2 linked regions of the Collimonas fungivorans genome follow. The protein of the gene in region 1 binds, or shares a complex with, the protein of each later gene. Links are inferred from orthologs where the notes say so. Each region holds a gene or a part of one and is shown on either strand. Other genes may lie near its edges.

Region 1 (12,073 bases):
GGGCGAGATCAGCGACCTGGTGCAATCCGATTTCGGTTATCACATCATCGAACTGACCGGCATCAAGCCAGCGGTGGTCAAGCCGCTGGACGAAGTCAAGGCGGATATCGGCGTCGAGATCAAGAAGCAGCTGGCAGCGCGCAAATTCACGGAACTGGCGGAAGCTTTCAGCAACACGGTGTATGAACAGGCCGACAGCCTGAAGCCGGTTGCCGACAAGATGCACCTGCAGATCCAGTCGGCCGCCAACCTCGGCCGCCAGCCGAATCCTGCCGCAGCCGCCGCGCCATACAACAACCAGAAATTCCTGGCCGCGCTGTATTCGGACGAATCGCTGAAGAACAAGCACAACACCGAAGCGGTCGAGATCGCGCCGAACACGTTTATCGCCGGCCATGTCACCGAATACAAGCCGGTGACCAAGCGTTCGTTTGAAGAGGTCAAGGCAATCATCACCGACAAGGTCACCCGTACGGAAGAAGCTGCGCTGGCCAAGAAAGCCGGCGAAGAAAAGTTGGCGGCATTGCGCGCGCAAGACAGCGCCAGCGGTTTCGGCGCAAGCCAGACCGTGTCGCGGGTCAAGAACCAGGGCATCAATCCTGCCGGGTTCGAGGCGGTGATGAAGGCCAATGTCAACAAGCTGCCTGCTTATGTCGGCGTGGTGTTGCCGCAGCAGGGCTACGGCCTGTACCGGATCGCCAAGGTCGGCCAGCCGGCGGCGCAGGACCAGGCGCGGCGCACTGCCGAACAGCAGCAGATCACCGGTGTCCTGGCACAGCAGGAAATGCTGGCTTATGTGGATGTGCTGAAAGAGAAAGCCAAGGTCAAGATCCTGAAGCCGGTGACGACTGCGCCGGTTGACGACGGCGGCAAGCAGAACTGATCCAGGCTAGTCGATTCAAAAAAAGCCCATCCAGCGCAAGCCGGGTGGGCTTTTTTTCTACTCCTCGCCGACTTCGCGATGATTCAGTTTCTGCAAGGGGCGGTGATTGTCGCGGAAGATCGCCTTGAATGCCGAGATTTGTTGCCGGGACATTTCAACCGGCTGTTCCAGCACGATCCAGTTGACCAGCTCGGAACAGGGCGGCGTGGTCAGGGAGCCGGAATAGACCAGGGCTTTTTTGTCGCTCGGAAGCAGCGCGGCGATGTCGACCTGCGCGTGCCGTCCGCTTGAAGTCTGCGTGGCAGGCAAGTCGGCAAAAACCGGTTGCAGTGCCGGATTTTCCTTGCCTTCCTTGATGAAAATGCCGACCACGGTGATTTTTCCGTTGCTGCCCTTGTTCACCAGATGCAGCTCCATCGGATAAGACTTGCCATCGAGGGTATGTTCGCTGGGAGTATGGAAATGAAACTGGTCGAGCTTGTATGCCTCGCCTTTGTAATTGACGGTATCGTTGGCGTCGTCAACGTTGGCTTGGATGGTATGGCCGTTGTTGAGCAGGGCCACGCTTCCCGGCTCGTAGTCGATAGTGAAGTCCTTGCTGGCGACGCGCTTGGCGCTGGTTTCGGACAGGGCGATCGGCGATTGCTGCCGGCCCGAGCGGCAAGCTGCATTTTCCGGCATGCCCTCGGCCCAATGGGTAGGGTCGGTTTTTCCCTGGTAAGACCAGTGCACGGTGGTTTCCGACGAAAATGCCGATGCTGCCGCGCTTGCCAGCAGGGCGCCGGTCAGTGCGGATTTAAGATGTCTTTTCATGGCTGCCTCTAAAGAGTAGTTGGCGCCGGCGTTCGGGCCGGATCGCGACAAGCGCATTCTAAGAAAAGACATCCCGTAAATATGTAGGAAAAATCCCGCGTGAAGCGGCGGCTTTTCCGGAAAAGCTATTTGGCCAACAGCGGTTTCAATCCCGGCCAGACATTGTTCAGCATGATCGGATGCGCCTGCGCCACTGGATGCATGCGGTCCGCCTGGAACATTTCCGGCTTGTCGGCGACGCCCTCCAGCAGGAAGGGAACCAGCGGCACCTTGGCCTGCTTGGCCAGCGTCGCATACAGGGCAAAGAATTTTTCGGTGTAATCGCGGCCATAGTTGGGCGGGATCCGCATGCCCACCAGCAGGACCTTTGCTTTCGCTTGCTGGGCGGCGCTGATCATTGCCCGCAGGTTGCTTTCGGTGGCGTTCAATTGCAGGCCGCGCAAGGCATCGTTGGCGCCCAGTTCGATGATGACGATATCCGGCCGCTGCTGCAGCAAGGCCGGCAGGCGCGTTTTGCCGCCGCTGCTGGTTTCGCCGCTGATGCTGGCGTTGACGACGTTGCCGCCAAGGTTTTCCGCCTTCAGGCGCTGCTGCAGCAAGGAAACCCAGCCGCTGCCGCGCGCCAGCCCGTATTCCGCGGAAAGGCTGTCGCCTAACACCAGTATCGATTTTGATGCAGAATAGGCATTGTTCGTCCATACTAGGCCGAGCAGGCCAAGCAGCAGGATGGCCTGCCGCAAGAGGCGGGCGATTTTACGGCGCCAGCCCTCGGTCACGTTCTGAAAACCATTCCCCAACCCGGAGTCGATAATCTGCATGCATCAGTCCTCTTCTGTTAATCCTGCAACGGCCCCGGCCATAGACGTCCAGCGCTTGACCAAGCGCGTTGCCGACGCCAGCGGCGAGCTGGTAATTCTTGATGATATCAATTTTAACGTCCAGGGCGGCACTACGCTGGCGATTGTCGGCGCTTCCGGTTCCGGCAAGTCGACCTTGCTCGGCTTGCTGGCCGGCCTCGACACGCCGTCTTCAGGCACCGTGCATATTGACGGCAGCGATATCTTTGCCCTGGATGAAGACGGCCGGGCCGGCTTGCGCAAGGAAAAGCTCGGTTTCGTATTCCAGTCTTTCCAATTGCTGAGCCATTTGAGCGCACTGGAAAACGTCATGCTGCCGCTCGAGCTGCGCGGCGACAAAGACGCGAAAGAGAAGGCGCAAGCCAAGCTGGAGCGGGTCGGCCTGGCGACGCGTTTGCAGCATTATCCGAAATACCTGTCCGGCGGCGAGCAGCAGCGGGTAGCCTTGGCGCGCGCTTTCGTGACCGAACCGCCGCTATTGTTCGCCGACGAGCCTACCGGCAGCCTCGATGCGGCTACCGGCGATGCGGTTATCCAGCTGATGTTCGACCTCAACCAGGAGCGCGGCTCGACCCTGGTGCTGGTGACACACGATACCTCGATCGCCATGCAGTGCCGCCAGACCATTACGATCGCCGCCGGCCGCCTGTTGCGCCCGGGCGATGCCACGGCTGCGGATGCACAGATATTTCAATAGTCGAGAAAAGAATCCGGAGGGTAGTGCATGTCGACATGGTTGTCAGTAACAAAAGCAGTGCTGCCGTATATCAGCGATATCATTTCCGTTGCGGCGCCGGTGTTCACCCGGCGCAAAGGCAATACGGAAGAGAGCCAGCTGCAGATCTTGCAGCAGCAGGTGAGCGAGCTGCAGGCGGCGTCGCTGCAGAATCTCGGCGACATCAAGGCGCTCGCCGAGCAGCTCAAGGCGGCGCTGCCTTTGCTCGAACAGGAGATGCGGCAGGCGGCCCAGCAAGCCGATGCAAGATTGCGGCGCGCCAGCCTGTTGTGCGGATTGGCGCTGGGTCTCGGCGCGCTGGCCCTGGTGATCGCTTTCGCGGCTTTGTTGAACAAATGAATAAGCCAGTGAAGCGGCAGCGCATAAGATAGGACGAAAGAATAATATGGATCGCTTGCAGTCAATGCGGGTATTTGCGAAGGTAGTGGAGCAGGGCAGTTTTGTCGCCGCGGCCCAGGTGCTGGACATGTCGAATGCGGTGGTCACGCGGCTGGTGGCCGACCTGGAAAACCATCTTGGGATCCGCCTGCTGCATCGTTCGACGCGCCGCATGGCGTTGACCGAGCCGGGCCAGGCCTACCTCGAGCGGGTGCGCCAGATTCTGGATGAAATCGATGAGGCGGAAGCCGCGGCTTCTGTACTGTCGACCAAACCTGCGGGCACCTTGCACATCTATTCGCAGATCGGTTTCGGCCAGACCCAGCTGGCGCGCCTGCTGCCGCTATATTCGAAACAGTATCCCGATGTGCGGCTGGACGTGACCCTGTCGGACCGCACTGTCGACCTGATTGAAGAAGGTTTCGACCTCGGCATTTTTTCAGTCAACCAGAAATTCGACGCCAGCATGGTGGCGCGCCAGCTGGGCATCGCGGAAGTTTTGCTGTGCGCCTCGCCGGCCTATATCGCCGAGCATGGCGTGCCGCGCACGCCCGAGGAGCTGGCCCAGCATTCCTGCCTGAATTTTTCGATGGAGCATTTGCGCCACCACTGGACTTTCCAGTCGGCCGAGGGCGCCTCGATCATTCCGATCACCAGCAAAGTGATGTCGAACAATACCGATTTGCTGCGCCAATGCTTGCTGGCGGGGATGGGCATCGCCATGCGCACCTCGTATACACTGGGCGACGACATGGTCGCGGGGCGTGTAGTGCGGGTGCTGCCCGACCACCAGATCAACAAGGTGGCGGTGCGCCTGGTCTATCCGAGCCGGCGCCTGCTGTCGGCCAAGGTGCGCAGTTTTGTCGATTTCATGATGGCGCAGTTTCCGCATCCGGATTGCGACCCGTGGCTGGCGTCTTAATGATTGCGGGACAGAGTTTAGGAGCCGCCGTAGCGCGGCGAATTACACTATCCGTGCGACTCTGTCCCCAACTGATCAGATAAAAACATTAAAAAGGCAACGGAGCCAATTAGGTGTCCGCCAGGCGCCGCAGTAAATTGGCTTCCAGCTGCCAATGGCGGCGCTCCGCGCTGCTCAAGGCTTCGGCCTGCAGTTCGGGCAGGCTCTTGTCCATTTGCGCCAGCAGGATTCTTTCAGCCAGGCGCAAGTCCATTTCAACCGGGCCCAGGAACGCCACCACGTCGCCGCGCTGTATCAGCAAGGTGGGGAAATTGTCGACGTCCAGGTCGCCGATCAGCTCTGCCTGGTCTTCGATGTCGATCCAGACGAATTGCAGCTGCGGATGACGTTGCGCCAGCGCCGTGAAATTCGCGAAATACTCCCGGCAGCTGCCGCACCAGGCGGCGCACAGGCAGGCAACTACCCAGCCGTCGTCGGACAGGGTGGCGGCAAGTTCCTGGTGGTTGTCGTTATCGAGAGTGAGGATCAGCATTCGCGATATTTTACAGTGAGTGCGCCGGATTCCGCTTGAATACCCGTGGTTTCGGAATTCCCCGGGGCGGTTGCGGTCGGATTGGCGCGTTCAATCGCGCAGAGCGCGGTAAAATACTGCCCATGCAGACCATTCTTGCCATTGAAACATCTACCGAAGTGGCCTCCGCCGCATTGCTGCGCGACGGCCGCGTGATTACCCGCGAATCGGCGGGCGTCCAGACCCATTCGCTTGCCATCCTGCCGATGGTGCAAGACTTGCTGGCCGAGGCCGGGATCAGCCTGGCCCAGTGCGACGCGCTGGCCTTCGGCGTCGGCCCCGGCTCCTTCACCGGCGTGCGTACCGCCTGCGGTATCGTGCAGGGGCTGGCGTTCGGCGCCGACCTGCCGGTGCTGCCGGTGGTGACGCTGGCCGCCATGGCCCAGGCCTGCCGCGACCTGAACGGCGCCGGCGAAGTGCTGGCGGTGCTGGACGCGCGCATGGGCGAGGTCTACTGGGCCCAATATCGCTTCGCCGGCAATGCCTGGCAGGTGATGGTCGAGCCGGTCTTGTCGGCGCCGTCGCAGGTGACGCCTTTGCCGGTGCAGAGCGGCGTGCTGCAAGCCTGCGGCAATGGCCTGGCGGCATATCCAGAAGCGTTTGCCGCGGCCCCGTGCGCCGCCGAAGGTTTGCCGGCGGTGATGCCGAATGCGCGCCAGGTCGCCCAACTGGGCAGCATAGCGCTGGCCCAGGGCGGCGGCTTGAGCGCGGTGGAAGCACAGCCTTTGTATTTGCGTAACAAGGTGGCGCTCACCACCGCCGAACGCGCCGCCAAGGTGAACCCATGAACGCCAACGCACAATCGAGGCCCGGCCTGCGGCCGTTTATGTTTGCCGCCATGCGCATTGAAGACCTGGACGAAGTGGTGGCGATCGAAAAGGCCGTGTACTCGCATCCCTGGACCCATGGCAATTTTGTCGATTCGATCCAGAGTGGTTATCAGTGCTGGGTATTGCGCGATGCCGAGCAGGTCCTGCTCGGCTATTTTTTCATGATGCAGGCGCTGGACGAAGCGCATCTGCTGAATATCAGCGTGCGCGACGACGTGCAGCGGCAAGGCATCGGCAAGCTGCTGCTCGATCAGGTATGCAGCCTGGCGCGCCGGCTGCAGATGCAATCGGTGTTGCTGGAAGTGCGGCCGTCGAATACGCGCGCGATTGCGATTTACCAGCGTTATGGTTTCGTCGAGATCGGCCGCCGCCGCGATTATTATCCGGCGGCAGGCGACAAGCGCGAAGAAGCCATCGTGATGAGGCTGCCTTTATGAGCGAGATCACCAGGCGCAGCGTTTTCCTCGACGAGATTGGCCTCGGCCCGCTGTGGCTGCGACGCGATGGCGGCTTGGCCAGCGCAGAACCGATCGAAGCCGACATGGCGCCGGCAGCGGAAATTCCCGCAGCGGCGCTGCACGGGCAACAGCTCGAACCGGCGGCGCATGCAGTGCAGGACGAGGTCGAGGTCGAGGTCGAGGTCGAGGTCGAGGTCGAGGTCGAGGTCGAGGTCGAGGTCGAGGTCGAGGTCGAGGTCGAGGTCGAGATCTCGGCCTGGGGCGGCGACGAGCCCATATCCACGCCGCTGGCAGCCATCCATGCAGTGCATTCCCCCGCCGCCATGGACTGGACGCAATTGCAGGCGGCCGTGGCCGGCTGCACGGCTTGCGGGCTTTGCCACGGCCGCAAGAATACCGTGTTCGGCGTCGGCGACAGCAAGGCAAAATGGCTGTTCATCGGCGAGGGCCCTGGACGCAACGAGGATATCCAGGGCGAACCGTTCGTCGGCCCGGCCGGCAAGCTGCTCGACAATATCCTGCTGGCGATGGGCTTGAAGCGCGGCGATAACGCCTACATCGCGAATATCGTCAAATGCCGGCCCACCGACGGCACCGGCCGCGACCGTCCGCCGGCGGCAGATGAAGTGGCGGCTTGTTTGCCGTATCTGCAGCGCCAGATCGAGCTGATACAGCCCACCATCCTGGTTGCGCTGGGCAAGACCGCAGCCCTGTCCCTGCTCGGGCTGGATCCGGCGGCGCCGGTATCGAAGCTGCGCGGCACCGTGCATCGCTACGCCGACCGCCCGCTGGTAGTGACCTATCATCCGGCTTACCTGCTGCGCCAGCTGGGCGATAAAGGCAAGGTCTGGAGCGACCTGTGCCTGGCCATGAGCACCTATGCCAACGCCGGCGAATGACCCTGCTGCTGAGCAGACCTGCCAGCAACAGTTTCACCAGCGCTGGAATCACCTGACCGATCCCCACCTCAGGGCCCTGGCCTGGCTGCTGGATGCGCCCGACCTGCTCGATCCCCTGGCCGCGCAGTGGCAGGGCAAGATTGCCAGCTACGCCGATGCCGACCTGGCGGCGTGGCTGGCTGAAGTGGCGCAGACGCCGGAAAAACTGCAAGCCTTGCACCGCTATATCGACAGCCTGCCGTCGACCCGCCTCGGCCTGTATGCGGAGAAACTGCTGGCGTTCTATTTCGAACAGCACCAGATGCTGGTGGCGCACAGTGTGCAGGTGCGGGCCAGCAAGAACGACACGATAGGCGAATTCGATTTCCTGCTGCGGCTTAACGGCGGCCTGGTCCACTGGGAATTCGCGAGCAAGTTTTATTTGCTGGAAACCAGCGGCGGCAGCTTGCAGGCGGATGATTTTATCGGCCGCGACATGGCGGATTCTCTGGGTTCGAAAATGCAAAAACTTTTGCAGCATCAGCTGGCCTTGTCGCGGCATCCGGCGTCCCAGGCGCACCTGAACGAAGCGGTGGTTTCGGCGCAGGTGCTGATGAAGGGCTGGCTGTTTTATCAGGATCAGCAACATCCGGCTTCCGTGCCCGGCGTTTCGGCAAACGCTTGCCGCGGCTACTGGTGCGCCGTGTCCGACTTGGCGCTGGATGAAACGGCAGCATGCTATCTCTTGCCTCGCCAGCGCTGGCTGGCGCCGGCCAAGGTGGCGCTTGCCGATGCGCTAAGCCCGGCGCAAATGCGCCTGGCGTTGTCGCAGCATTTTGCCGGCGATATTTCGCCGGTGCTGCTGGTCTCTCTGCGGCCAGAAAACGGCTACGGCCTGGAAACCGATAGAGGCTTTGTGGTGCCTGACGACTGGCCAGAGCGTGCCGCCGCCCGGCGTGGCCTGAGCCGCTAGGGGATTTGTCGTATTCAATGCACCAAGAGTAAATTTCTTTCGGCTAAGAATTTCTTCTCAATCAATATTATTCCCCGCATAATATGTTTGTAATAGCGTAATTTAAAAAACATAACAGCAATATCAAGGGAATAAATGCGTAAATTAGCCGTAATCACCTCAGCACTGATCGGTGCTTTTTTTTCGCCTGCCGTTCAGGCGGATGACATCATCTCTCGTTTCACTGTTCGGGACCAAGGGCAGTTTGCCCTGGATGGCAGCTTGTCAGGGAGCCGTAGCAACTCGTCCTATGGCAGTCCCTATGCCCCGGGATTCTCGGGGGAACAGCGTAATTATGAAAGCCACGCAGCCGTTGCCGGAAATGTCGGCCTGGGCTACGGTGTCGAATTGTTTACGATCCTGCCATATGTCCTGCGCGACCATGCCGAATCGCATTATTCGTATGGCGGCATGCAGGGTTCCGAAGGCTTTGACGGCGACAAGGGCTTCACCGATGCAACTTTCGGCGTGAAATATCGCGCTTTCAAAAGCGTCGACGGCAACAATGAAGTGCTGCTCCGGGCATCTGTCCTGCATCACAGCGGTTCATCCGGATTTATCAATGCGGAAGCAAGCTACCTGCACGCATTCACCCCGGCCATCAAGGCAGCTTTTTCACTCGATGTTGAAAAAGTGCAGGGCGGCCCTGACAGCGCCGGATTGGGCGCCTACCTGATGTGGCAGGCGTCGCAGCAAATCACGTTCGTTCCATTTGTCCGCGCCAGCCGTTTTGAGGAGTACCAGGGTTTTTCCAGCTATAACTCGATAGCCGGCGGGGCACAGCTGCGCTACACGCCGATCAAAGGCTGGAACATTACTCCGGGCCTGAGCGGAACCCATTTCGGCAAACGCAGCAACTATGTCGGTACCTGGAATTCGATCGCCGCTTCGTTGACTGTACAAAAAGAGTTTTAAGCAACCTGCCGGCATTGGATCGAATCCGGCCGGACAATAAAAAAGCGGGTTTCCCCGCTTTTCTATTGTTCGGTTTGCGTTATCCGGCTAATGCTTGGCTTCGCCAATCAAGGCCAGCGAATCATGCTCACGCTGGTTGGCCGCATGTGTGCGCATGATGAGAAACATGATGCAGGCGACAAACGAGCCGAACAGCAGGATAACGATATTCACGTCCAGGTTGATCTTGATCATCAGCGCATACAGCACCAGCATGGTCAGCACCGACAGGTTTTCATTGAAATTCTGCACCGCGATCGAGTGGCCGGCGCTCATCAGCACGTGACCGCGATGCTGCAGCAGCGCGTTCATCGGCACCACGAAATAACCTGACAGCGCGCCGATAATGATCAGCAAGGGGTAGGCCACCCACACCGAATGCACCACGGTCATGGCCATCACTACCAGGCCCATCACGATGCCCATGGGCATTACCGTCAGCGATTTTTTCAGCGGGATCATGCGCGCCGCGGCGCCGGCGCCGATGGCCACGCCGAATGCCACCACGCCTTGCAGGATGGCGGCCTTGTCGAGCGGCATGCCCAGCGACTTTTCCGCCCATTTTAATACGATGAACTGCAAGGTGGCGCCGGCGCCCCAGAACAGGGTGGTGACGGCCAGGGAAATCTGCCCCAGCTTGTCTTTCCACAGGATCGCGTTGCAGTTGGCGAAATCGACGATCAGCTTGCTTGGCCTGCGTTGCTGGTGCGGATAGCGGACGCCGGTGTCAGGGATCTTGAGGTTGAAGATGGTGGCAATGATGTATAAACAGCCGATTACCATCAGCGCCGCATGGGTGGGCGTGTTCAGGTGCCAGTCGAAAATGGGTATGTGCCACTGCAGCAAGATGGAGACGACATGGGGACTGACCAGGGCGCCGCCGAGGACTGTGCCGAGGATGATGGAAGCCATGGTCAGGCCTTCGATCCAGCCGTTGGCGGCGACCAGTTTTTCCGCCGGCAACAATTCGGTGAGGATGCCGTATTTGGCCGGCGAATAGGCCGCCGCGCCGAAGCCGACCACGCCATAGGCGATCAGCGGATGGACGTCGGCGAACATCATCAGGCAGCCGGCGATCTTGATCATGTTGGTGATGAACATGACCCGGCCCTTGGGCAGAGAATCGGCGAAAGCGCCGACAAAAGCTGCCAACAGCACGTAAGACAGGACAAAAAACAGTTTCAGCAGCGGCGTCATCCAGCCCGGCGAGGACATTTCCGCCAGTAAGGCGATTGCCGCTATGAGCAGGGCGTTGTCGGCCAGCGAAGAAAAAAACTGCGCTGCCATGATGGTGTAAAAACCGCGATTCATCCGCATCCCAGAATGTAACAATGTGTCCCCGGCCTGCTTTATACCATGAAAATATGACCGATTCGTGATTATGAGACATGCAAAAGAGAAAACGTTCAGCAGAATTTTAGTTGAGTTACGGGGATTGCAAATCCTTCCTTGCCGGTGCATCCGGTAAAATAGGCAGCTCTACGAATCTTCACGACGAATCTTCACAAACCCTGCACATTCATGCCCAGACCCCTAGTCGCCACCATAGACATTTCCGCACTGCATCACAACCTGCGTATTGCCAAATCGCATGCGCCCGCCGCGAAAATCTGGGCGGTGGTCAAGGCCAACGCCTATGGCCATGGCCTGGAGCGCGGCATACGCGGTTTTGCAGAGGCGGACGGGCTGGCGCTGATCGAGCCGGACAATGCGCTGCGCCTGCGCGAGCTGGGATGGCACAAGCCGATCCTGCTGCTGGAAGGCATTTTTGATGCAGCGGACCTGGAAACCGTGGTGCGTGCCAGGCTCGACTTCGCCGTGCATTGCAGCGAACAGATCGCCTGGCTGGAGCAGGCCGCGCTGAAGGGGCCACTGGATGTTCACCTGAAAATGAACAGCGGCATGAACCGGCTCGGTTTCAAGCCGGAAGCCTATCGCGCCGCCTACCAGCGCTTGCAGGCAATTCCCGCGGTGCGCAATATCACGCTCATGACCCATTTCGCCAATGCCGACGATCCCTTGAATCCGGGCTTGCCGCTGCAGCAGCAGGTGCAGCAGTTCGAACAAGGCGTCTCAGGACTGAACGGAGAACGCAGCATCGCCAACTCCGCCGCGGACCTGATGCATCCGGAGCTGAAATCGGACTGGGTGCGGCCCGGCATCATGCTGTATGGCGCAACTCCCGGCGGCGCCAGCGCCGAACAGTTCGGCCTGAAGCCGGCGATGACGCTCAGCAGCAAGATCATCGGCGTGCAGCGCATAGGAGCCGGCGACGCCATCGGTTACGGCAGCCGTTTTGTCGCTTCCGCACCCATGCTCATAGGCGCGGTCGCTTGCGGTTATGCCGACGGTTATCCGCGCCATGCGCCGAACGGCACGCCGGTGCTGGTCGACGGCGTGCGCACCGCCACCGTCGGCCGGGTGTCGATGGACATGTTCTCGGTCGACCTCACGAATGTGCCCGGCGCCGGGGTAGGCAGCGCGGTGACTTTGTGGGGCAACGGCTTGCCTATCGACGAGGTAGCGCATGCGGCCGGCACCATAGGATATGAACTGATGTGCGCTTTGGCTGCCCGGGTTAAAGTCGTGGAGTTGTGACGGCGCCGTGGCCTGTGCGCCGATATCGACGGTAGGGTGGGCACAGAGTGCCGACCCTACGATAGCGATGGAAAAGTAAGATTTGTCAGGATTTTAGATAGTATCAATCATATGGCGGTAGAACCGAATGGCCAAAGCTAAAACCAATTACACCTGCACCGAATGCGGCGGCGTCGCCAACAA
Region 2 (12,022 bases), 1.9 Mb from region 1 along the record:
ACGGCTTGTCGCGATCGTCGTCATTGGTGATCCAAACATCGCAGCCGATGATCGGCTTGATGCCCTTGCCGCGCGCAGCTTTGTAGAATTTGACCATGCCGAACAGATTGGCGAGGTCGGAGATGCCAAGTGCTGCCTGCTTGTCGCCGGCAGCGGCTTTCACGACATCGTCGATGCGTACCAGGCCATCGACAATGGAATACTCGGAGTGGAGGCGGAGATGAATAAATTGCGGTGTCGTCATGGCCGGTATTTTACCCTGAGGCCCCGCCCGCCAAGGGCAAAATTGGGCAATCCTGCAGCCGGCGTTTATAATACTGATAAATCAACGACTTACCGAGAAATACACCATGCAGTCCAGCCATCCCTACGTCAATATCGCCGCCTATAAATTCATCACTTTCATAGACGCAGAGCAAAAGCGTCCGGAATTTCTTGCAATTTGTAAGCAATTGCAACTAAAGGGCACGATTTTGCTTACTCCGGAGGGAATCAACCTGTTCCTGGCCGGCCTGCGTGAGCAAATCGACCAGTTCCTGGCCTGGCTGCGCGCCGACGAACGCTTCGCTGACCTGGAGGTGAAGGAAAGTTATTCCGAAAAGCAGCCTTTCACGCGCATGCTGGTCAAGCTGAAAGCAGAAATCATCACAATGAAACATCCGTTGATCAAGCCGGAGCTGGGCCGCGCTCCGGCGGTGCAAGCACAGACGCTGAAGCGCTGGCTGGACCAGGGCTACGACGACAAAGGCCGGCCGGTAGTCATGCTGGATACGCGCAACGCATTTGAAGTCGACGTCGGCACCTTTGAAAACACGATCGATTACCGCATCGAAAAATTCAGTGAGTTCCCGGCTGTGATCGCTGCGCACAAGGACGAACTGGCCGACAAGACTGTCGTCACTTTCTGTACCGGCGGCATCCGCTGCGAGAAAGCCGCAATCCACATGCAGAATATCGGCTACGACAGCGTCTATCAGCTGGAAGGCGGGATCCTCAAGTATTTCGAAGAATGCGGCGGCGCTCATTACGACGGCGACTGTTTTGTGTTCGACTATCGCACCGCGCTCAATCCGCAACTGCAGGAAACCGCCACCGTGCAATGCTACGCTTGCCGCGCCGTGGTGACGCCGCGCCAGCAACTGTCGCCGCAATACGTGGCAGGCAAGTCCTGTCCGCATTGCCTGCCGGAAGCCGCGGCGATTCCAACAGAAGCCACCGGCGCTTACTGAACGCAACTACTGAACCAGTAAAAAAAGCCCGGTTGCAATCGCAAGCGGGCTTTTTACTTTCTGGAGCGAACCTGGATTCGCCCTCTTGCAGGAAAATTACTTCTTGAATTTCTGTGCGGTCTCTGCAACGCGCTTGCCAAACTGTTTGGCGGTTTCAAGATCGCCGGCTGCAGGGCCTTCTTCCGGCGAAGAGTCCGACGGGCTTTGCGCCAGCGCGCCGGAGAAACCGCCGACAAAGTTCACGTCGTTACGTTGCGCGGCCTTGCTGTTGGCCGGCATCAAGCCGGTGCCGACCCAGACCATGCTGTGCTGCATCGCGAAGGTGATCAGATAACTCATGGTGGTGCCCTTGTCGCCATTCATCGTCGCTGAATTGGTAAAGCCGGCAGCCACCTTGTCCTTCCATTTCTGGCCGAACCATTGCTTCGACGAGGTATCGGCAAACTTCTTGAACTGCCAGGAAACGGTGCCCATGTATGTTGGCGTGCCAAAGATGATGGCATCGGCCGCTTCCAGCGAAGCCCAGGCTGCGTCGCTGAGATTGCCTTCGGCATCGATGGCGATCAGTTCAGGTGCAGCGCCCTCGGCCCGCAACACTCCGGCATGCACGGCTTCTGCCTGTTTTTTGGTATGGCCGTAGCCGGAATGATAAACAATAGCAACTTTAGTCATGGCAATGCCCTTTTGGCGTAAGAATCCGATTGAAAATAAACAACAAACAACACAATGAACCAGGCAGCGTGGATAACAATAAAGCAGCAATAAAACAATAATAAGATAATAATATGACAGCAATAGTCATACCAGCTGCCTTGTCGCGGATCACAATAAGCGACGAACGAAAAACGGAATCCGGAGTCAAGCCATCGTAACTGGGCGCATCAAGTCGGAATGCGATCCTGATATATTCGAAAGCTTATTTCACTATAGAAATGCGCTATATGAATCCGCTGGATTACTTGGCACTATAGCCTTGGGGAACGACAGAAGACAGATGTCAAATTCCGATATATCATTCAAATTATCTGAATGAAATTTTAACAACATAACCACTCGCCAAGCAGCAATGAACCTGACACTGGAAGCTTTGCAAGTTCTCGATGCGATCGCTCGCAAAGGCAGCTTTGCAGCGGCGGCTGTCGAACTGGATCGGGTGCCGTCGGCGCTTACCTACAGCGTGCGCAAGCTGGAAGAGGATTTGGATGTGTTGCTGTTCGACCGCCGCGGCCATCGCGCCAAGCTGACCAGCGCCGGCCAGGAGCTGTTGACCGAGGGCCGGCACCTGCTGCTGGCGGCGCAGGAACTGGAACGGCGCGTCAAGCGTGCGGCGACCGGCTGGGAAGTGGAACTGCGCATCGTCCTTGACAGCATCATCCCGTTTGACAGCCTGCTGCCGCTGATCGAGGCTTTCGATCGCGAAAATGCCGGCACCCGGCTGCGCATTTCGCATGAGACATTGTCGGGCGTGTGGGAAGCCTTGTTGTCGGATCGCGCCGACCTGGCGATTGGCGCGCCGCACAGCGGCCCTGATAGCATCCGCATGAGCGGCGGCTTCCAGACTCGCCAGCTGGGCATGATCGAATGGGTTTTCGCAGTCGCCCCCGGCCACCCGCTGGCGACTGCGCCGGAACCGCTCACCGCCAGCCTGATACAGCAATACCGGGCGGTGGCCGTCGGCGACACCGGCCGCAGCTTGCCAGGCATTACTTCGGGCTTGTTGAGCGGACAGGACATCCTGACCGTGCCCTCCATCTCTGCCAAGCTGCAGGCCCAGCTCAGCGGCCTCGGCTGCGGCCATTTGCCGCGCTGGATGGCAGCCCCTTATTTTGCATCGGGCGCATTGATCGAAAAGCAAACCATCGAGGCCAAACCTATCGACAAGACGCAAATCGCCTGGCGCACGCCAGTCGTGGGAAAATCTCTCAAATGGTTCATCACGCAACTCAGCGAACCCGCGGTCCAGCACATCCTGCTTGGCTCGCCGGCGCCGCATCATCATGAATCGATCAGCAATGTCTAATCAAGCAAGCTACATCGGCCGCTTCGCCCCCTCGCCCACCGGTCCTCTGCATGCCGGATCCCTGGTGGCGGCGATGGCCAGTTACCTGGACGCCAAGGCCAACCGTGGACGCTGGCTACTGCGCATGGAAGACGTGGACGAAGCGCGCACCGCAGCCGGTGCGGCCGAATCCATCCTGGCGGACCTCGATCTGCTCGGCATGCACTGGGATGGCGAGGTGGTGTTTCAAAGCCGCCGTGCCGCCCTCTATGAAGCGGCCTTCGATCGCCTCGGGCGGCTGGCCTATCCTTGCGGCTGCACCCGCCGCGAAATCGTCGATTCCCGCATCTGCGTGGCTGCCGACGGCGCCGCGGTTTATCCCGGCACTTGCCGCACCGGCCTGCCGGTCGGCAAGCCGGCCCGCGCTTACCGCCTGCGCGTACCGGATCCTGGGCATATCGATGAACTGATTATTTTTGACGACCGCTGGCTGGGCCGCGTACAGCAGCACCTGGCGATAGAAGTGGGGGATTTTGTATTGAAACGGGCGGATGGTTTCTGGGCTTACCAGTTGGCAGTGGTTGTCGACGATGCGGACCAGGGCGTGACGCATGTAGTGAGAGGCGCAGACCTGCTGGACTCGACCGCACGCCAGATTTACCTGCAGCGCCAATTGAAACTGGCGACGCCGCAATATCTGCATGTTCCGGTCATCACCAATGCGGACGGCGAAAAACTATCCAAACAGAACGGCGCGCAAGCTATCGACATCAAGCAGCCGCTGCACGCGCTCAGCAAGGCGGCGTGGTTCCTGGGTCTGGATATCGGACAAGTCGACAGCGTAGCGGCGTTCTGGCCGCTGGCTACTACCGCCTGGGCCAATCTCGAGACCAGCCGCCGCGGCTGATCAGTTCTTTGGCAGTCCGCCCAGCAAGGCCGCCAGCTTCACCTTCGACGGCTTGATAGAGCCGCCGCCTGCCGGCGCTACGCCAGATGTATCCACTTCGGCTGCGAGCGTCGGTTCGTAAGGCTTGAGGAACCACGGGTCGACCTTTTCCTTGCGCGAAGTCGGGGTCGATGTGTAGGCGCTGCGTGTGTGCTGCGTGCTGCGGTCGGACGAGGGGCCACGGCCTTCGCCACGGCCGTTGCGGGCATCGGCGCCGCGTCCGGAAGAACGCTCACGTTCGGCGCTCGCCGGCTTGGCGACAAACCCGGTCAGTTCGGCGCGCACAAACTTGTACTTGATCATCTTTTCGATGTCGACCAGCAAGCGTTCGTCCTTGTCGGCGTACAGGGAAATCGCATCGCCGGAAGCGCCGGCGCGGCCGGTACGGCCGATCCGGTGCACATAATCTTCTGCGTTGTACGGCAAATCAAAATTGATCACACACGGCAGTTCGGCGATATCCAGGCCGCGCGCGGCGACATCGGTCGCCACCAGCACTTCGATTTCGCCCCGCTTGAATGCTTCCAGCGCCGCCATGCGTTCATTCTGGGTCTTGTCGCCATGGATCGCCGAAGCATTGACGCCTTCGTTTTCCAGGTGGCGGGCCAGCTTCGATGCGCCGATCTTGGTATTGGAAAAAACGATGACCTGCTTCAGCTTGCGTTCGCGGATGATGTGCGACACCGCCTCGGCCTTGGTTTGCTCATTGACGTGATACATGGTCTGCGTCACGTTGTCGGCGGTGGCGTTGCTGCGCGCCACTTCGATCGTTACCGGGTTCTTCAGGAAAGTCGCCGCCAGCTTCTTGATTTCCCCCGAAAACGTGGCGGAGAACATCAGGTTCTGCCGCTCTTTCGGCAATAGGTTGATGATGCGCTGCAAGTCTGGCAGGAAACCCATGTCCAGCATGCGGTCGGCTTCGTCCATCACCAGTATCTGGGTCTGCGACAGGTTCAGCGTCTTTTGCTGCACGTGGTCCAGCAGGCGGCCTGGCGTTGCAATCACGATCTCGATGCCGGAGCGCAAGGCTGCGGTTTGCGGCGCGATATCGACGCCGCCGAACACCACGGTCGAACGCAGAGGAGTATGGCGGCAATAGGCTTTAACGTTTTCCGCGACCTGGTCAGCCAGTTCACGCGTCGGCGTCAGGATCAGCGCGCGCACCGGGTGCCGCGCCGGCGAGGCGCTGGTATTGGCATGCGCCAGCAGCAGCTGGATGATAGGCAAGGAAAAACCGGCAGTCTTGCCGGTTCCTGTTTGCGCCGCTCCCATCACGTCGCGTCCTTGCAACACCACCGGGATTGCTTCTGCCTGGATCGGTGTGGGATGGACATAACCCTGGTCGCTCAACGCGCGCAGGATATCCGGGGACAGCCCGAAATCTGCGAAACGGACGGTGGGCGTGGTTGGCACTGCTGGATCAGCTTGCATCTCAGACTGAATCTCGGACTGAATCTCAGGTTGAATATCGGACATGGTAGTTGGCGGCCTTTGGTGCAGGATGCACTCAAACAAAGGCACTATTTGCTCTCAATTGAATCGTGAATTTCGTGTCGGCCCATTGCTGACGACCAGTGCTTGCCAAGGCAAGCCACAGCGCCACCATGCGAACCAAATGATTGTGGAAGTGCCATAACAAGCACCGCAAGCCGGGTTACCACTTTGACATCGTTGCCGACATGTTTTGTACCACAGTCGCGCATTATACGCCTAGCCGGGAATTTGCTCAGATACCTAATTCATTCAACGGCCAGCGCGGCCGTACATTGAAGCCGTAGGTGCGCTGCGCTGCCTGCGGACTGATTTGCAAGCGCATCGCGCCGGCAAAGGCAATCATGGCGCCATTATCGGTGCAAAATTCCAGTTCCGGGTAATACACCCGGAAGCGTCGCTTCTCCGCCGCCGCATTGAGGGCGCTGCGCAACTGCTGGTTGGCGCCTACTCCGCCTGCGATCACCAGGCGCTTGAGGCCAGTCTGTTTCAGCGCGGCCAAGCATTTTGCCAGCAGCACCTCAACCAGCGCATCCACGAAAGCACGGGCGATATTGGCCTTGTCCTGTTCGCAGATATTGGCCGTATGGTTTTTGACAAGGGTCAGCACCGCCGTTTTCAGGCCGGAGAAGCTGAAATCCAGGTTTTTCGAATGCAGCATGGGCCGCGGCAACTGGTACACCGAAGGGTCGCCGAATTCGGCCAGGCGTGAAATCGCCGGCCCGCCGGGGTAACCGAGGCCAAGCAGCTTGGCCGATTTGTCGAATGCTTCTCCGGCGGCATCGTCCAGCGTTTCGCCCAGCAAGCTGTATTGCCCGACGCCATCGACCCGCATCAGCTGGGTATGGCCGCCGGACACCAGCAAGGCGACAAACGGGAAGCTGGGGGGGTCGCTGGCCAGGAGCGGCGATAACAAATGCCCTTCCAGGTGATGCACACCCAGCATCGGCTTATCCAGCGCCAAGCCGAGGCCGCAGGCAACCGAGGCGCCTACCAGCAGCGCCCCCGCCAGTCCCGGTCCCTGGGTGTATGCGATGGCATCGATGTCATGCCGCGCAATGCCGCTTTCAGACAATACCTGTTGCAGTAAAGGAATGGCGCGCCGGATATGGTCGCGCGAAGCCAGCTCCGGCACCACGCCGCCGTATTGTTCATGCATCGCCACTTGCGAATAAAGGGCGTGCGCCAGCAAACCGCGCTCGGTATCGTAGAGCGCAAGGCCGGTTTCGTCACAGGAAGATTCAACGCCGAGAACAATCATGGGTAGGGCAATAGGTAAGCAATGGCGCATTGTAAAGGAAAGCGCGGCCGCCCCCTTTGCAGTCGGCGATTAATCCTTGCCTAGCTGCTGCATTGCCTGCCGCATGAAAGCCAGCTGCTGCGAAAACCTGGTGCAAGCCGTGCAGGTCCACAGGTGCACGCGCACCCGTACCCGGGTCAGCGGCGACAGATTGCTGTCCTGCGCCTGGGACAGGAGCTGCTGGGTATCGCGACAATGTGGGATCAGGCGCTTATATGGCATAAAACATGGCATAAAATAAAGTAACTGGCTGGGCGAATATTTCGGTATTCATGGTTAGTCGCATCACGGATGCAATACTTACAATAGAACTGGAATTATCTTACATTGCGTATGAACGTCGCTAACTCAAGCCTGCGTGCCGAACCAGTTTAGCTGTAAACATTCGCGCAACCTGGCGCGCGCCCGGTACAGCAGCACCCAGGCATTCGCAGCGGTAATTTCCAGTTCCTTGCAAATTGCGTCTGTATCCAGTTCCAGCCATTCCCGCATCATGAAAATGCGTCCGGTTTTGGCGGGCAGCTTGTCGATGCATAATTGCAGGATATCGAAAAACTCCTTGCGCTCCAGCGCCTGGTCCGGATTGCCCCAGCTGGGTGCGGCTTCCACCGCATGTCCTGTCGATGTGAACAAGGCATCGATCATGTCGGCGTCGCTGCGGTCTGCGTCTTCGTCGATATTCAGCTGCACTTCGCGCTTGCCGCGCCGCAACTGGTCCAGCAATTTGTGCTTGAGGATGCCGATGACATAGGTCTTGAACGAAGACTGCTCCTGAAAACGGTCAGGATGCTCAAGCACCGCAAGTATGGTTTCCGAGACAGCATCTTCGGCCAGGGCGTCATTGCGCAACTGCAGCGCAGCAAACCGTATCAGCTGCGGCCGTAACGTTTCAAGCTGGCTAGGATCAAATGCCATATAAACCCAGATAAGGAAAAACAAGGACAGGCGCCAGCCAATCCGGTGGACAAGCTGGCCGATTGGCGATGATTTTACCCGATGGCCATGGACTAAGGCTGGTAAAGTAAAATCGCTGCGGATATGCCCTCTCACTCCTTGCTTGCAAACTCAGATCGACATCTAGACATGAATATTCTTCCGCCAGCCGAACCATTCCCAGCCGCCCGCTTCATCAAGGAGATCGGGCGCGGGAAGGATGGCGCGCGCAGCCTGTCACGCAACGATGCCCATGATTTATATGCCGCCATGCTGGACGGCCGCGTTTCTGACCTGGAAATGGGAGGAATCTTGCTGGCGATGCGCATCAAGGGCGAATCGGTAGAAGAAATCGACGGTTTCCTGCAGGCGGCGGAAGCGTCGTTTACGCAAATACCGTTGCCCGACAAAGCCGGCAACGGTTCCTGGGCATACGCACCGGTTGTCATCCCCAGCTATAACGGCGCGCGCCACATGGCCAACCTGACGCCGTTGCTGGCCATGCTGCTGGCGCGCGAGGGCGTGCCGGTATTGCTGCACGGGGTATTGACAGACCCAGGCCGCGTCACCAGCGCCGAAATTCTCCAGGCGCTCGGCCAGCCGGCCTGCAGCAGCATCGAACAGGCGCAGCAATGTTTCGCACAGCGTATGCCGGCCTTCATGCCGATCGATGCCCTTGCCCCGAAAATGGCAAGGCTGCTCGCCATGCGGAGGATTCTCGGGGTACGCAACTCCACCCACACCCTGGTCAAGATCATGCAGCCGTTTGTGGAACCGGCCTTGCGCCTGAGCTCATACACGCATCCAGAGTACCTGACCATGCTGACGGCGTATTTCACGACCACCGCCGCAGCTGAACGCGGCGATGTGTTTTTAATGCGCGGCACGGAAGGCGAAACGGTGGCTAACGCCAGGAAGGCGCAAAAAATCGACTGGCTGCATGGCGGCAGGCAAACCACGCTGGTGGAGAAACAAAGTATCGCCGACAATATGTCCACCCTGCCCGAGCAGCGCGATGCCGCCACCACCGCCAGCTGGATACGACAGGCGTTGGCGCAAAACCAGCTGGTTCCGAAGCCGATTGCCGAACAAGTCGAACAATGCCTGACAGTTTGCCGGGCCCTGCGCGTGCAATACAATTCTGCCGCTATCGATAGGCAACAGTAATTTCCTAATGGAACTAATTTTTGCCGCAGTGAACAAACCTGACTGATTCAAGATAAAAGCCGGATGCATGTACTATGTGGCAATCGCCAAAACATTGCCATAGGGAATTGAAGCCTTTTCTTAGGCAAGACCTTAAGCAGATCCGATAGCGCAACACAAATATAATCAAGGAGAGTGCGCAGCAAGTCACGTATTTCAGCATTACACATTCATCTGCCGGTACGGCATCTTGTCCAGCTTGCTTTTTTGCTGCAAGACTAACTTTCTGGAGGATCCATGGATTGGACTCTTCCGCCCTTTGCGCTAGCACAGCCCATCCAATGGAATGCGCTGTTACTGTTCGGCAGCTTGCTGCTGTTCGGGCTAGTGGGCGGCCATATAGTAACGAAAAACCCCTGGTTTCCACGCATCACCGGCTATCTGATAGTCGGTTTCCTGCTTGGCGTGGGCGGACTCGACCTGTTGTCAGGCGACGTCCTCAAGCTGGCGAATATCTTTGCCGACATGGCGATGGCGCTGGTGGTATATCAGCTGGGCCGCTATGTCGACATCGGCTGGCTGCGCCGCGAAAAATGGCTGCTGGCGACAGTTGTCCTCAGCGCCGTATTGTGTTTCACCTTCGTCAGCGGCGCCTTGATCTGGTTTGGCACTGCGCGCGTGCCGGCATTGCTGGGCGGCGTGCTGGCCATCGCCACCGCGCCGGCGGTGGTCATGGTGGTGGTGCGCGAACTCCAGGCCGAAGGCCAGGTGACGCGCCGCCTGGCAGCCATGACGGCGCTGAACAATTTTGTCGCCCTGCTGGCGGCGTATGCCCTGCTGCCCGTCGTCGCCCATGAAAGCGCGACGCCCTTCAGCACGCTGCTGGCGCATACCTTGTATTCGCTGTGCGGTTCGCTGGTGCTGGCGTACCTGACCTATCGCCTGATGATCCCGCTGGCGCGCCTGCTCGGCCGCCAGCCGAGCCGCCAGTTCGTGCTGGTGATCGCTGTAATCACCCTGGCGATCGGCGCCGCACATGCACTGCAGCTGCCGATACTGCTCACCATGCTGATCTTCGCGATCATGTCGAAGAACCTTGACCACCAGTATGACCTGATGGAACTGGAGTTCGGCGTCGCCAACGAGCTGTTCATCGTGATGCTGTTTGTCACGATAGGCGCTTCGATCCGCTTGTCCGACCTGTCGATGGTGGGCGCCTCGGTCGCGGTACTCATCGCGGCGCGTTTTCTGGCCATGGCCTGCGGCGTCTTTTCGTTTGCGCACTTTGCCAAGATGAAATGGAAACAGGCGGCGCTGATCACCCTGGGAACCTTGCCCATGACGGAGGCCGGACTAGGACTGATGCAAACCACCGCCTATCTCTACCCCAACACCACCGCTGAAGTCCTGCCGTTGCTGGCCGGCTGCCTGATCGTCCTGGAATTGCTGGGGCCGATCGCAACCCAGTTTGCCCTGATCAAATCAGGCGAAAGCGGACGCGAACAAGGATAATGCCATGAGCGAAAACACCCAAGACAACAGTGCACAAGCCGGCGCGGGGGCCGCGACGCCGGAGATCCTGCCGTTTACCAGTTCCACGCCGTTTACAATGGGGATAGAACTGGAACTGCAGCTGGTGAACCGCCGCAACTACAACCTGGCCAGCGATGCGGTTGACCTGCTGACCTGGATCGAACCGCGCGACCTGCAAAAACAGATCAAGCTGGAAATGACGCAGGGCATGATCGAGTTGAATTCCGACGTGCACACCCGGGTCGATCATCTGATCGAGGAGCTGAAAGGCCTGCGCGCCGCGCTGAACCGCGGGGCGCAATACCTGAACATCGACGTCTCCGGCGGCGGCGCCCATCCTTTCCAGCACTGGAACGAACAACGGATTACGCCTAGCGAGCGCTTCTATCACCTGCATGAAAAGTACGGCTACCTGGCCAAGACATTCACCGTCTTCGGCCAGCATATCCATATCGGCGTGCCGAACGGCGACGACGCGCTCTACCTGACCCACGCATTCTCGCGTTTCGTGCCGCACTTCATCGCACTGTCGGCCGCCTCGCCGTTTTATCAAGGCGCGGACACCAGGTTCGAATCCTCGCGCAGCAATGTGGTGCGTGCGTTTCCATTGTCAGGAACTGCACCCACGCTGACCCGCTGGTCCGATTTCGAATCGTATTACGATGAGCTGCTACGCATGGGAATCGTCGCCAGCATGAAGGACTTTTACTGGGACATCCGGCCCAAGCCGGAATACGGCACCGTGGAAATCCGCGTCTGCGACACCCCCCTGACGATAGAACACGCGGCCCACCTGGGGTGCTACGCACAACTGCTGGCGCGCTGGATCCTGACCGAAAGGCCGTTTGTCATCACCAACGACTTTTACCTGCTGTACCAGTACAACCGCTTCGAAGCCAGCCGTTACGGCCTGAACGGCTCCATGGCGTTGCACGGCAACACCCCCGCCACCTCGTCAAAACTGCCGATCTACCAGCATCTGCTGGACCATTTGCAGGATTTGCAGCGGTATACTCAGAACGAAGCCGAGCAACTGACCATCAAGCGCTTGCGGCATCTGGCGGAAGATCGCCTCAGCGACGCCGCCTGGCTGCGGCAGACATTTACCGAGCGCGGTTCGCTCAATGACATGATGCGGCTGTCTTCGGAATTGTGGATGGGGCAGGAGCCGCCACCATACTTCCAATAGTTTTCAATTTCCATTTACTGAAGATCGATGCAAAAACAATTTGATGTCGCCGTCATCGGCGCCGGCGCTGCGGGCATGATGTGTGCCGCGGTAGCTGGTCAACGTGGAAAAAGGGTTGTCCTGATCGATCATGCCGTCAAGCTGGCGGAAAAAATCCGCATTTCAGGCGGCGGCCGCTGCAACTTCACCAATATCAACGCCGGGCCGCAGAATTTTCTGTCGCAGAATCCGCATTTTTGCAAAAGCGCCCTGTCGC

Evidence for each region.
Region 2: the proteins of tsaB (region 1) and tsaD are in contact, whole or in part, in a solved structure (PDB 4WQ4), measured with the Escherichia coli proteins. The link is inferred for Collimonas fungivorans from one-to-one orthologs.

The regions. Positions count from the first base shown.
Region 1 is NZ_CP013232.1:3,361,144-3,373,216, reverse strand. Bases 4,180-7,095 are described here. They hold tsaB (tRNA (adenosine(37)-N6)-threonylcarbamoyltransferase complex dimerization subunit type 1 TsaB), read left to right. Parts: upstream 4,180-5,243; coding sequence 5,244-5,948; downstream 5,949-7,095. Other genes in these bases: CFter6_RS14330 (uracil-DNA glycosylase), read left to right, coding at 6,424-7,095; rimI (ribosomal protein S18-alanine N-acetyltransferase), read left to right, coding at 5,945-6,427; CFter6_RS14345 (thioredoxin family protein), read right to left, coding at 4,699-5,121; CFter6_RS14350 (LysR family transcriptional regulator), read left to right, coding at 4,180-4,589. Outside these bases: CFter6_RS14375 (SurA N-terminal domain-containing protein), read left to right, coding at 1-883; CFter6_RS14370 (carbonic anhydrase), read right to left, coding at 941-1,696; CFter6_RS14365 (arylesterase), read right to left, coding at 1,822-2,514; CFter6_RS14360 (ABC transporter ATP-binding protein), read left to right, coding at 2,513-3,250; CFter6_RS14355 (hypothetical protein), read left to right, coding at 3,278-3,628; more of CFter6_RS14350, read left to right, coding at 3,675-4,179; more of CFter6_RS14330, read left to right, coding at 7,096-7,347; CFter6_RS14325 (DUF1853 family protein), read left to right, coding at 7,328-8,299; CFter6_RS14320 (hypothetical protein), read left to right, coding at 8,561-9,253; lysophospholipid transporter LplT, read right to left, coding at 9,341-10,603; alr (alanine racemase), read left to right, coding at 10,814-11,890; DNA repair protein RadA, read left to right, coding at 12,018-12,073. UniProt on the Escherichia coli protein: Required for the formation of a threonylcarbamoyl group on adenosine at position 37 (t(6)A37) in tRNAs that read codons beginning with adenine.
Region 2 is NZ_CP013232.1:1,439,059-1,451,080, reverse strand. What follows is about bases 4,914-7,778. They hold tsaD (tRNA (adenosine(37)-N6)-threonylcarbamoyltransferase complex transferase subunit TsaD), read right to left. Parts: upstream 6,927-7,778; coding sequence 5,901-6,926; downstream 4,914-5,900. Other genes in these bases: CFter6_RS06230 (sigma-70 family RNA polymerase sigma factor), read right to left, coding at 7,314-7,778; CFter6_RS06235 (zf-HC2 domain-containing protein), read right to left, coding at 6,996-7,187; CFter6_RS06245 (DEAD/DEAH box helicase), read right to left, coding at 4,914-5,605. In the rest of the region: dnaE (DNA polymerase III subunit alpha), read right to left, coding at 1-244; CFter6_RS06265 (sulfurtransferase), read left to right, coding at 351-1,229; CFter6_RS06260 (flavodoxin family protein), read right to left, coding at 1,326-1,901; CFter6_RS06255 (LysR family transcriptional regulator), read left to right, coding at 2,296-3,249; tRNA glutamyl-Q(34) synthetase GluQRS, read left to right, coding at 3,242-4,135; more of CFter6_RS06245, read right to left, coding at 4,136-4,913; more of CFter6_RS06230, read right to left, coding at 7,779-7,880; DNA-binding protein YbiB, read left to right, coding at 8,049-9,065; CFter6_RS06220 (cation:proton antiporter), read left to right, coding at 9,342-10,556; CFter6_RS06215 (YbdK family carboxylate-amine ligase), read left to right, coding at 10,561-11,766; CFter6_RS06210 (BaiN/RdsA family NAD(P)/FAD-dependent oxidoreductase), read left to right, coding at 11,794-12,022.